One region of the Lactobacillus sp. B4026 genome, then DNA from elsewhere that is predicted to be linked to it. Evidence: riboswitches for the same ligand, from Rfam matches in the RefSeq annotation. Region 1 holds a riboswitch; each other region holds the start of a gene.
What was found. Region 1 has a riboswitch for thiamine pyrophosphate ahead of thiM (hydroxyethylthiazole kinase). Riboswitches for the same ligand answer to the same signal wherever they lie in the genome.
Positions count from the first base shown of each region.

Region 2: another riboswitch for thiamine pyrophosphate. It lies ahead of J3U69_RS03585 (ATP-binding cassette domain-containing protein); the one in region 1 lies ahead of thiM (hydroxyethylthiazole kinase).
Region 3: another riboswitch for thiamine pyrophosphate. It lies ahead of J3U69_RS00210 (ECF transporter S component); the one in region 1 lies ahead of thiM (hydroxyethylthiazole kinase).

Region 1 covers NZ_JAFNPD010000004.1:74,053-77,332, forward strand. The annotation lists gene thiE (thiamine phosphate synthase) at 1-469, opposite strand, end outside; gene thiD (bifunctional hydroxymethylpyrimidine kinase/phosphomethylpyrimidine kinase) at 479-1,288, opposite strand; gene thiM (hydroxyethylthiazole kinase) at 1,303-2,091, opposite strand; TPP riboswitch at 2,166-2,267, opposite strand; gene tenA (thiaminase II) at 2,395-3,057, shown strand; gene J3U69_RS05065 (alpha-L-fucosidase) at 3,182-3,280, opposite strand, start outside.
Region 2 covers NZ_JAFNPD010000003.1:56,308-59,587, forward strand. The annotation lists gene J3U69_RS03580 (energy-coupling factor transporter transmembrane component T family protein) at 1-503, opposite strand, end outside; gene J3U69_RS03585 (ATP-binding cassette domain-containing protein) at 512-1,879, opposite strand; TPP riboswitch at 1,916-2,006, opposite strand; gene J3U69_RS03590 (AraC family transcriptional regulator) at 2,174-3,112, shown strand; gene htpX (zinc metalloprotease HtpX) at 3,170-3,280, opposite strand, start outside.
Region 3 covers NZ_JAFNPD010000001.1:15,499-18,778, forward strand. The annotation lists gene hpt (hypoxanthine phosphoribosyltransferase) at 1-72, opposite strand, end outside; gene J3U69_RS00205 (M42 family metallopeptidase) at 300-1,382, shown strand; TPP riboswitch at 1,453-1,544, shown strand; gene J3U69_RS00210 (ECF transporter S component) at 1,589-2,167, shown strand; gene J3U69_RS00215 (tyrosine-protein phosphatase) at 2,331-3,077, shown strand; gene J3U69_RS00220 (cupin domain-containing protein) at 3,120-3,280, shown strand, end outside.

The sequences.
Region 1 (3,280 bases):
CAATTCCAATTTCTGGATCAGCATCATCTTTAGACTGAGTAGCAAAGATGGGACCACTACCGTAATAATCAATTCCGCTAATATGATCCGCAAGACTTATTTCAGCACTTGTTGAACAAGAATAACCGACAATCATTTTTCCTTGCACATCTTTTATTACCCGGGAAATATCTTCATCGTCTTGTCCAACATGAATTCCTTCGGCACCAACCTTCTGGGCAAGTTTAACATCATCATCAACGAAGAAAGGAACATGGTATTTTTGGCAAAGTTCATGAAGTTCTTTTGCCATTGGTAAGCGGTCATCTTCGTTTAACGTTGACTTTGGCCCTTTATCACGAAACTGATAAGCAGTGATACCTGCTTTTAAAGCTTCTTCGACCAATTTAGGTAAAGTCTTTCCGGCTGGCAAGTCTTGTGTCCCGCAGACGAAATATGCGGTTAATTGTGTTGCGTTAAATTGAGCCATAATCTCCTCCTAATCTACCTTAACCCAATGATTAAGTGGTCCATGACCGTGACCAACCTGAATCGTTTGTTCAATCGCCTTGGTGACATACTGTTTGCCGATTTTAATTGCTTCACTGAGAGTATGGCCCAGAGCTAATTGAGCAGTAATGGCGGCTGCAAGAGTATCACCAGTACCGTGAGTCCTGTTAGTGTGCGTCCGTGGACTGCTAACCCAAAAGTCAGTGCCATCTGCTAATAAAGCGTAATCGCGCACAACTTCAGCGTTAGAATGTCCGCCTTTAATAAGCACGTTTTTTACACCCATTTTTTGCAGACTTTGTGCTAATTGGGGATATTCTTGTTCACTAGTAGCCTTAATTCCGGTAAGAGCTTCTGCTTCAGGCAAGTTAGGTGTAATGAGGCTAGCTAGCGGCAATAGCTCATTTTTAACGGTGGCAATAGCATCTTGGCTAAGAAGAGGCGCTCCGCCTTTAGCCACCATAACTGGGTCGATGGTTACCGGACCAAAGTCATATTTTTGCAGATTAAGAGCTACTTGATGGACGTGCGCTGCATCTCCCAACATACCAGTTTTACAAGCCTTAATCTTAAAGTCTGAGGCTAATGACGCAAATTGGGCATCGACCATTTCAAGTGGTAATAAAAACGAGCCTTGGACTCCGAGCGTATTTTGGGCAGTCACAGCTACAACCACCGCTGTCCCAAAAACATGTTGCATCTGAAAAGTTTTTAGATCCGCCATAATTCCGGCTCCACCACCGGAATCAGTCCCAGCAATGGTCAAAACTTGGGGAAATGAATTTAGTTCTTCTGTCATTATTGCTAACCTCCTTAATCAAATTTAGCAATAGCTGTAATCTCGGTTTCTTTGACTTTAGCTAAATAATCCATCAAATACATGCTAAATGTGCCAGGGCCTACTTCAGGATGATCATTAACGAGCAATTCTCCAGTAGCTGCAAAAACTAGGCAAGCTGTTTGCGCAGCTTCAAAAGAATTATCGCAGACGGCCGCAAAGGCGGCAACAATGCTTGAGAGCATGTCACCTGAACCAACGTGTGCCTGAAATAACGGGGTACCATTGTAAACATGAGCGATATTTTGGCCATCGCTAATTGTGTCTGTTACGCCACTGGCAATAATTGTACAATGCAATTTTTGCGCGGTTTTACGCGTAATTTCATCAAGATCGCCACTGCCTGAACCCGCATCAATACCTTTGGCATTCCAGGCAAAACCACCTAAAGCGGCAATTTCACCAGCGTTGCCACGAATGATTGTAGCTGGGAAAGCTTCTAGCAATTTTTGTGCGGTTTGCAGGCGGTAATTGACTGCGCCAACGGCAACGGGATCAAGGACAACCGGTTTTTGAGCTTGCGCGGCAAGTAGCCCCATTTCTTTCATTTGCATAATTTGCAATTTAGTCAAAGTCCCGAGGTTGATGGCAATGCTTGATGCCATCTGAACCATTTCTTCGACCTCAGCAATTTCCTTACTCATGATAGGCGAGGCACCCAGCGCATTTAAGCCGTTAGCGACATCTTGAACGGTCACAAAATTGGCGGCATTAAGGACAATTGGATTAGTTTCACGTAATTTAGCTAACAGATCTAGTTTCATAATCTCTCCTTTAAAAATCTCCTGCGCCGATTTCAGGTCAATAAAAAAGCTTTGACATATTTGTGTCAAAGCATAAGTGGATTTTGACACGTTCCTACGCAAGAATTAGCTTACAGGTTCAAAGGGTCTGGCTATCCGCCATCTCAGCCTTCAAAAAGGCACCCCTCGTGTTATCGGTTTCAATTATAGCTACTTTTGCTGGGCAAGACAATAACTAATTTAACCGAATTGCTGCAGTGACTCGACTAAGGTAAACTAACTACTAAAAAACACGCAACTATTAATTGGGCGAGGGAGATAATAATGACTGAATTTACAGCACAATTGCGTTATGCGGCAAAGGATCTGTGGGAAAAAAGCATGGAGCAGCCCTTTGTTAAAGAGCTGCAAAGTGGCCAATTGCCATTGGCTACTTTTCGGTTTTACTTATTGCAAGACAGGTACTATTTAGCTGAATTTAGCAAAATTCACCGGCTAATGGCAAAGAAAACTACTAGTCAAGAAGTGCAACGATTCTTGCTGGCAGGTGCCCAAGATTTGCAAGAATGTGAAATAACAATGCAGCAGCATTTTTTAGCGGAATTAAAAGTCACATCCAATGAGATTAAAGAAACTGACGCAGCGCCAACGGCGTATGCCTATGTTAATCATCTGTTTAAAACGCTTGAAAAAGATGGTCTTGCACCTTGTGTCTGTGCCATTTTGCCTTGCTACTGGCTTTACCAGGAAATTGGTCAAGCATTGGTGCAAACGGGTTCACCGGTTGCACTTTACCAGAAATGGATTGAGACCTATGATAGCGACTGGTATGACGTCAATGTTAGTCGCATGTTAAAGTTGACCAATGACTTAGCTGCGCAAGCTTCAGAACGAGAGCGTGGGCAGATGCAGAAAGCCTTTGTGCGTAGCAGCTATTATGAATGCCGGTTTTGGCAAATGGCGTATGAGCAAGAGCAGTGGCAATAGTTTTCTGCCTTAAAGAATTGTTTTAATTAAAAAAGCCTAGCTTCACTACAAATAGCAAAGCTAAGCTCGGAGAGCGCATAATAATTAGCGCTTGATTTGAACGAAAAATATAGTAAGAGAGTTTTTAATAATAGATTTTGGCCACGCGCTCGACTAAGTTAGTGCCATATTCAAAGCCATCAGCAGCAATTTTAAGTGTGTTAGCTGTTTGATCTTGTTTAAA
Region 2 (3,280 bases), on a different contig from region 1:
GCCGAATTAAGCGCGACTAGGATAGCCTTAAAATAGAGAACGGGAGACCAAAAACTAAGATAAACGCCACGCATCATTGCCGCTGTGCGAATTTGTTTAACGGCAGTTTGCATGCGTGGAATAATGTTGAGTGCTGCTAGGACCCCATATGCGAATTTGCTAGGTAAATGAAAATTTTGTTCAAATGAACGTGCCAATTCTTCGGCACTAGTTTTTTGGGCGACACAGCAGATTGTCAGCGTGTAAACGTAGATTCTGCTAGAAAGACTTAAAGCGTTGGTTAAATTGGGCTGAGGTGCAAACCAGTAGAGTGTGGCAAACACGGTAAAGGCCGCAATTAACGGCACGGTAAAAGTTAACAGGAGATTTTTAACTTTCATGTGGCAGTAAAGCAAATAGCACGTGCAAAAGCCGATAATTAGCACATTGGTAATTAGACTGGTTTTAAAAGATATTTCAACCGAAATAATTAAAGCGACAATGAATTTAAAACTGGGATTCATAACTAGCCTCACTTGTCTACGTATGTTAATTGTTGCTGGTCAAATACAAGGTGGTAATCGCACCAATCTGCCAAATTAGTTAGTTCATGGCTGATAATCAGAAGTGTCTGCCCCCTTTTTTCCTGGCTTTCGCGCAACAGACCCATTACTTTTTGTGCCGATTGGTGATCTAAGCCGCTTAAGGGCTCATCAATTAATAAAACGTCTTGATCAGCAATTAGCATTAATAAAATTTGTAATTTCTTTTGTTGACCGCCCGAAAGTGAGTAGACGACTTGGTCTAGTGTCTGGTCAAGATCAAGGTCTTTCACCTCTTTCGCAATTTTTTGATCGGAATAAAAGTTGCTAGTGCGCATTTTTTTACTTAGGTTAAGCTCATCTTCAACGGAAACGTTAATAAATTGATCACTTGCACTTTGAAATATCTGCCCGACTTGACGCAAATATTTTCGCATGCGTAAGTTGCGAATTTCTTTTTGGCGGTAAGTCAAACTACCAGTGTATGTGAGCATCTTGGTTAGCGCATTGAAAAGCGATGTTTTCCCCACACCATTAGGGCCAGTGATTAGGGTGGCTTTGCCTGCCACAATCTTTAGGTGCTCCTGCTTTAGCAGTAACCGGTTCTGCTTAATTAAGGTATTAGTAAGTTCAAAGCAGCTTGTTTCATTAGTTGGTAGGGCAAAAGAATAATGCTCGTGGTGGTCATTTTGCTGAAGAAGCTGCTTTTTTTCGGCAGTGCTTAAGGCAGTAACCTGGTGACCGGTAAATTTAAACAAACAGTCACAAATACCCTCATAATCGGCTAGAACATGGTCGCTTAGAATAATTGTTTTTCCTAAGTCACGAAGATGAGCCAACTTTTTAATTAAAAATTGGCGGGCAGCAGGGTCGCAACTTGCAAAAGGCTCATCAAGCAGAAAAAGATCGACATCCATTGCAATTAAAACAGCAAGAGCTACTCGTTGCTGCTCACCGCCAGACATAGTATTGATTTTTTGATCAAGCAGCTGGTCGATCTGGGCAAAAGAAGTTGCTTTTTGCAATCGTTTTGAGTAGTGCTCACGGTCAATTTCCAGGTTTTCAAGTGCAAAAATGATCTCTTCACGCGGTGTTGCCATTGTGAATTGCTCGCCAGCATTTTGAAACATCATTGCACTCTTAAGCCCATTAAGATCAACAGTTCCGCTAACTTTACCAGCATATTTAGGATAAAGGCCAGCTAAAATTTTTAATAGCGTCGATTTACCGCAACCTGTTGGCCCGATTAATAAGGAAAATTTGCCCGTCGGGATATTAAGATTAACATCTTGCAAAATAGGCTTTTTTTCATCATATGAAAAAGTAAGGTTTTTAGTTTTCAGCAATTTTTTAACCAATCTAAAAAAGTCGCCATGGCATAATGCCAGGCGACGTTAAAATTCAGTGCTTTTCCCTTCGCTGGCATTATCCATAGCAGGTTCAGTGGGTATATTCTCAGCCAAGATGGCACCCCAATATTTCAGGTCAATTATACATAAAAGCAATTTTCTTGTCTAGTTGCGGCAAATTAGGCGTCGTTAATAGCACTTAAGGCTCAACTTCTATCACAGATGTTAAAAACATATAAATAGCGGCGCTTTTTGCTATATAATAAAATCATGAAAATAAATTACTAATTAGAAGGTGACATCATGGCAGCAGTTAAGCTAGAACAATATTTGGCAAGTGTATTGGATTCAACTAATGCGGATACGAATGAAGTCCGGTTAAAGCCCGGAAACAAGGCCTTTAACCTGTTTAGGGTTTACCTTGAAAATCATAATACGGGTATTCACCGGTACCAAACCAGCAATCCCACAATTCTGTACGAAGCTGAAGGCATGGCAAAAACTAAAATTAACGGACAAAACTTAACTTTAAAAGCGGGTAATTTGCTGTTTTTGCAAGAAAAATGTGGCTATGAGGTCGAAAAACAAGGGAAAAATGATCTTTTGGTCAAATTAGAATTTAGTTCAAAGGTTAATTGCGCGGATTTTTTGGGAGAAAAAGCAACGCTCAATTCACGTGAACAAAAAGTAGCCGAACAGCTTGTTCAAATTCTCAAGACTAAGAGACTATTAAGTTTGCGCTGCTCACAAATGTCGCGCCCGAGTCAGTTAATGAAAAAAGTTATTGATGAATATTTAAACCACAATCTTTTTACGCGCAGTATTATTGCCGCAGAATTGCGAATACTTGTGATTACGGCAATTAGAAATCAAGACTTGGAAACAGCGCCAGCTAATCAACATAAGTTTGCGCAAACGGCGTTAGAACGTTACATTGATGCAAACTATACTGATATTACTTTAAATGAAACAGCAGAACACTTTGGACTCAACCCGAATTACTTTTCCAGTTTAGTTAAGCAAAAAACTGGTAAGAGCTTTGTTGAACATGTCGATGAACGCCGCATGCAGGAGGCACGCAATTTGCTTGCTCGGCCTGACATTTCGGTTAAAGAAATCATTGCGCGGGTCGGTTATAATGGTAAATCGTTCTTTTACAAAAAATTTAATGAATATTACCATGAAACGCCGGTACAAATGCGTGCGGAATTGTTTAGACAGGCCAATATCAATTTAAAGTAAGAGCAATATTTTTATCAAAAAAGGAGCGGACTATTTTGCAGAGCGCTCCTTTTTAAGTTACATTTTTTCCAAACGTTTAATTCGGTCACTTGTAGGCGGGTGACTGTCGAATAAGTGGGTAAGACCATGTCTTTTACGTAGCGGATCTTCGATATACATGCCAGCACT
Region 3 (3,280 bases), on a different contig from region 1:
CATTTGGTGAATATCATCTTCGGTAAACAATTTATGATCAATAATATTATCAATATTGTCGTTTTTCGGCATTTATTTACCCTTCACTTAAAACTCAAAATTCCTAATAAAATCGATTATATCATTTTTAATATGAAAAAGTAGCTCGTTTTAAACTTTTTTAGCAGTTTTGTACCCAAATTACGGACAAAATTGTTAATTTTGCTAAAAGCAGTAGGATTATTTCAGAAATAGCTTAAATTACTGCTTTTTGCTACAATGAAACATAAGGTTTAATAAGCGAAAGGTCAATTACAACGATGGAAAAAGAACAAGAAATAAAAATGCTCAAAGCTTTTTCGGATGCTAATTCAACTTCCGGCTTTGAAGGTGAATTCGTTAAGCTTTTTACTGATACAGTAAAGGATATTGCTGATGTAAAAGTTGATGGGATGCTCAACGTTTACGCTGCTAAAAAAGAAAATCAGGCTGGCCGGCCAATCATTCAGCTTGATGCCCACTCTGATGCCGTAGGTTTTATAACTCAGGCAGTCAGACCAAACGGAATGATCAAGTTTGTTCCGCTTGGCGGCTGGGTTAAATATAATATTCCAGCTTTACGGGTAAAGATTAGAAACCGTGACGGTGAATATGTTCCTGGCGTAGTGGCAACTAAGCCACCACACTTCATGACTGAAGAAGAACGAGACAATGTACCAGAAGTAGAAGATATGTCAGTTGATGTTGGTTCTAGTTCTCGTGAAGAAACAATTAATGACTATAAAATTGATACGGGTTGTCCCATTTTTGTTGACGTCAAGTGCGAATACAATGAAAAAACTGGTCTTTTCTTCGGTAAGGATTTTGATGACCGGTTTGGTGCAGCTGCAATGGCTGATGTTTTGGCTAATCTTAACGGCGAAAAGACTGACTTTAACGTTGTAGCCGCACTTTCAAGTCAAGAAGAAGTCGGCTTACGGGGAGCGTATGTAACAGCTAGAAGTATTAAGCCAGATCTAGGGATTGTGCTTGAATCATGTCCAGCAGATGATACATTTACTCCAAAATGGCTTTCTCAAACAGGCTTAAAGCGCGGGCCAATGCTGCGTGATATGGACACTTCATTTTTGCCTAATCCAAAATTCCAACAATACGCATGTGAAATAGCGGATAAAAACAATATTCCATATACTCGTTCGGTTCGGACCGGTGGCGGACAAGATGGTGCGGCAATTTACTATGAAAATGGTGCGCCAACAATTGTTATCGGAATTCCAGTGCGTTACGAGCATTCGGCCTACTGCTTTAGCGCATATCAAGACTTTAAGGCCTCAGTTGACTTAACTTGTGCAATTATCCGTGATTTGACTAAAGAAAAGTTGGCTAGTTTTAGTCAATTTTAATTAAATTGCTAGTTAATTGAATAACTTAAAATGTCTGCTTGATATTGTGTTATAATAGGCAAAAAGATAAGAAAGTCACTAGGGGTGCCACATTTAGCTGAGAAATACCCTCCGAACCTGAACAGGACAATACCTGCGCTAGGGAAGTGTTATTAAGTATATTAGAGTACTCCTACTGACTTAGAATGTTAGTTAGGAGTATTTTTATGTTTACAAGATCATCAAAATGGAACGTTAAAGCAATTATCCTGATTGCTTTAATTGGAATTATTATGGGAGTAATCTACACTTATGGATTTAATTGGGCTTACAATTTAATTAAGTTATTACTGCTTCCGACCGGCTTTGCTCCGGTAACAGATACTGTTTTTTCTGGATTATGGCTAATGGCAGCTCCCTTAGCGATGTATTTCGTGCCAACGGTTGGTTCAGGAACAATTGGTGAAACATTGGCAGCAGTTGTTGAAATGGCTATTGGCGGCCAATGGGGCGCAGTAACAATTTTGTCTGGTGTGATTCAAGGTGCAACTAATGAAATTGGCTTTTTCCCGCAAAAAAGTCGGTATCAAGCATTTTCTTGGCAAAGCGTACTAACAGGGGCCTTTTTTGCCGGCCTTGGTAGTTTTATTCCAACATATTTTTTGTACGGCTGGAGTAAGTATAGCATCCAACTGCAAGTTATCATGTTTATTACTTGTATACTCTCTGCGCTTGTCTTTGACGGCGTTTTGGTAAAATTGATTACTAACTTATTTGATCAGGCATTAAAGCCCAAAATTGCTTAAATTAAAATTAGCACCGCAAAATATTTTTTGCGGTTTTTTTATAAAAAAGCCTAAGAAACACAAATTAGTTTGCGAAAATCATGGACGTAGAATTCAATAAAAATTATAATATTCCTTTATGAAAACCAAAAAGTTTTAATAAATAATAAGTTTAAGGAGAATTATGACTACAGAGATAACAAATTGGCGTTCATTAGGTGGCTATGTTAGTTCGGATGGAAGAAAGGTTAAAGAAGGGCTACTTTTTCGTTGTGGTCAACTATTTGATTTAACCGACGAACAAAAAGATCGTGTTCAGAACTACTACAAAATAAAGCGACTGGTTGATTTTCGCGGTGATGAGGAGAGACAAGAATATCCAGACTATCTTTGGTCAGAATTAGATTATGAAATAATTGATGTGCTAAAAGATACTGGCACAAATCAGGCTAGTGTTGATGAAATCGTTTCGGCCAACAGCCATGTTGAACAGGACATGCTGAAAACCTATGAAGAATTAGCATTGGCAGAATCTGCTAAGCAAGGCTATCACGACTTTTTGCTAACGTTAATGACTGATCCAGTTCCAGTTGCCTTTCATTGCTTTGCCGGTAAGGACCGAACAGGGGTAGCTGCAGCCTTAATTTTAAAGAGCTTGGATGTTAGTGAGGAGCAGATTTTTACTGACTACTTAAAAACAATTTCTGCTCGTAAAAAAGCTAACGACGAAATATTAGAATACTTAAAAGATAAGATGGATCCTAATAACCTTAACGATGTAGCAATTGCGTTAACTGTTGAACGCCAATACCTGGAAAGATACTTTTCAACCGTTAAAAAGCATTACGGTGATTTTGATCACTACTTTACTGACGGCTTGAAACTGCCACAAGATTTTAAAGAGCAAATGCAAAAGAATTACTTGGTTTAACTTAATGAAGTTGACTAATTGAGCGTGGAGAGAGCAAAAATTATGAACCGAGAAGATTATATTAAAAGTTTGAACCTTGAGCCTCACCAAGAAGGAGGCTGGTTCCGTCAAATATATACTAGTGATGAGCAGTTCTTTAGTCAGGATAGTCAAGCAGATAGATTTTACTACACTTCAATTTATTTCTTACTTGATGATCAGAG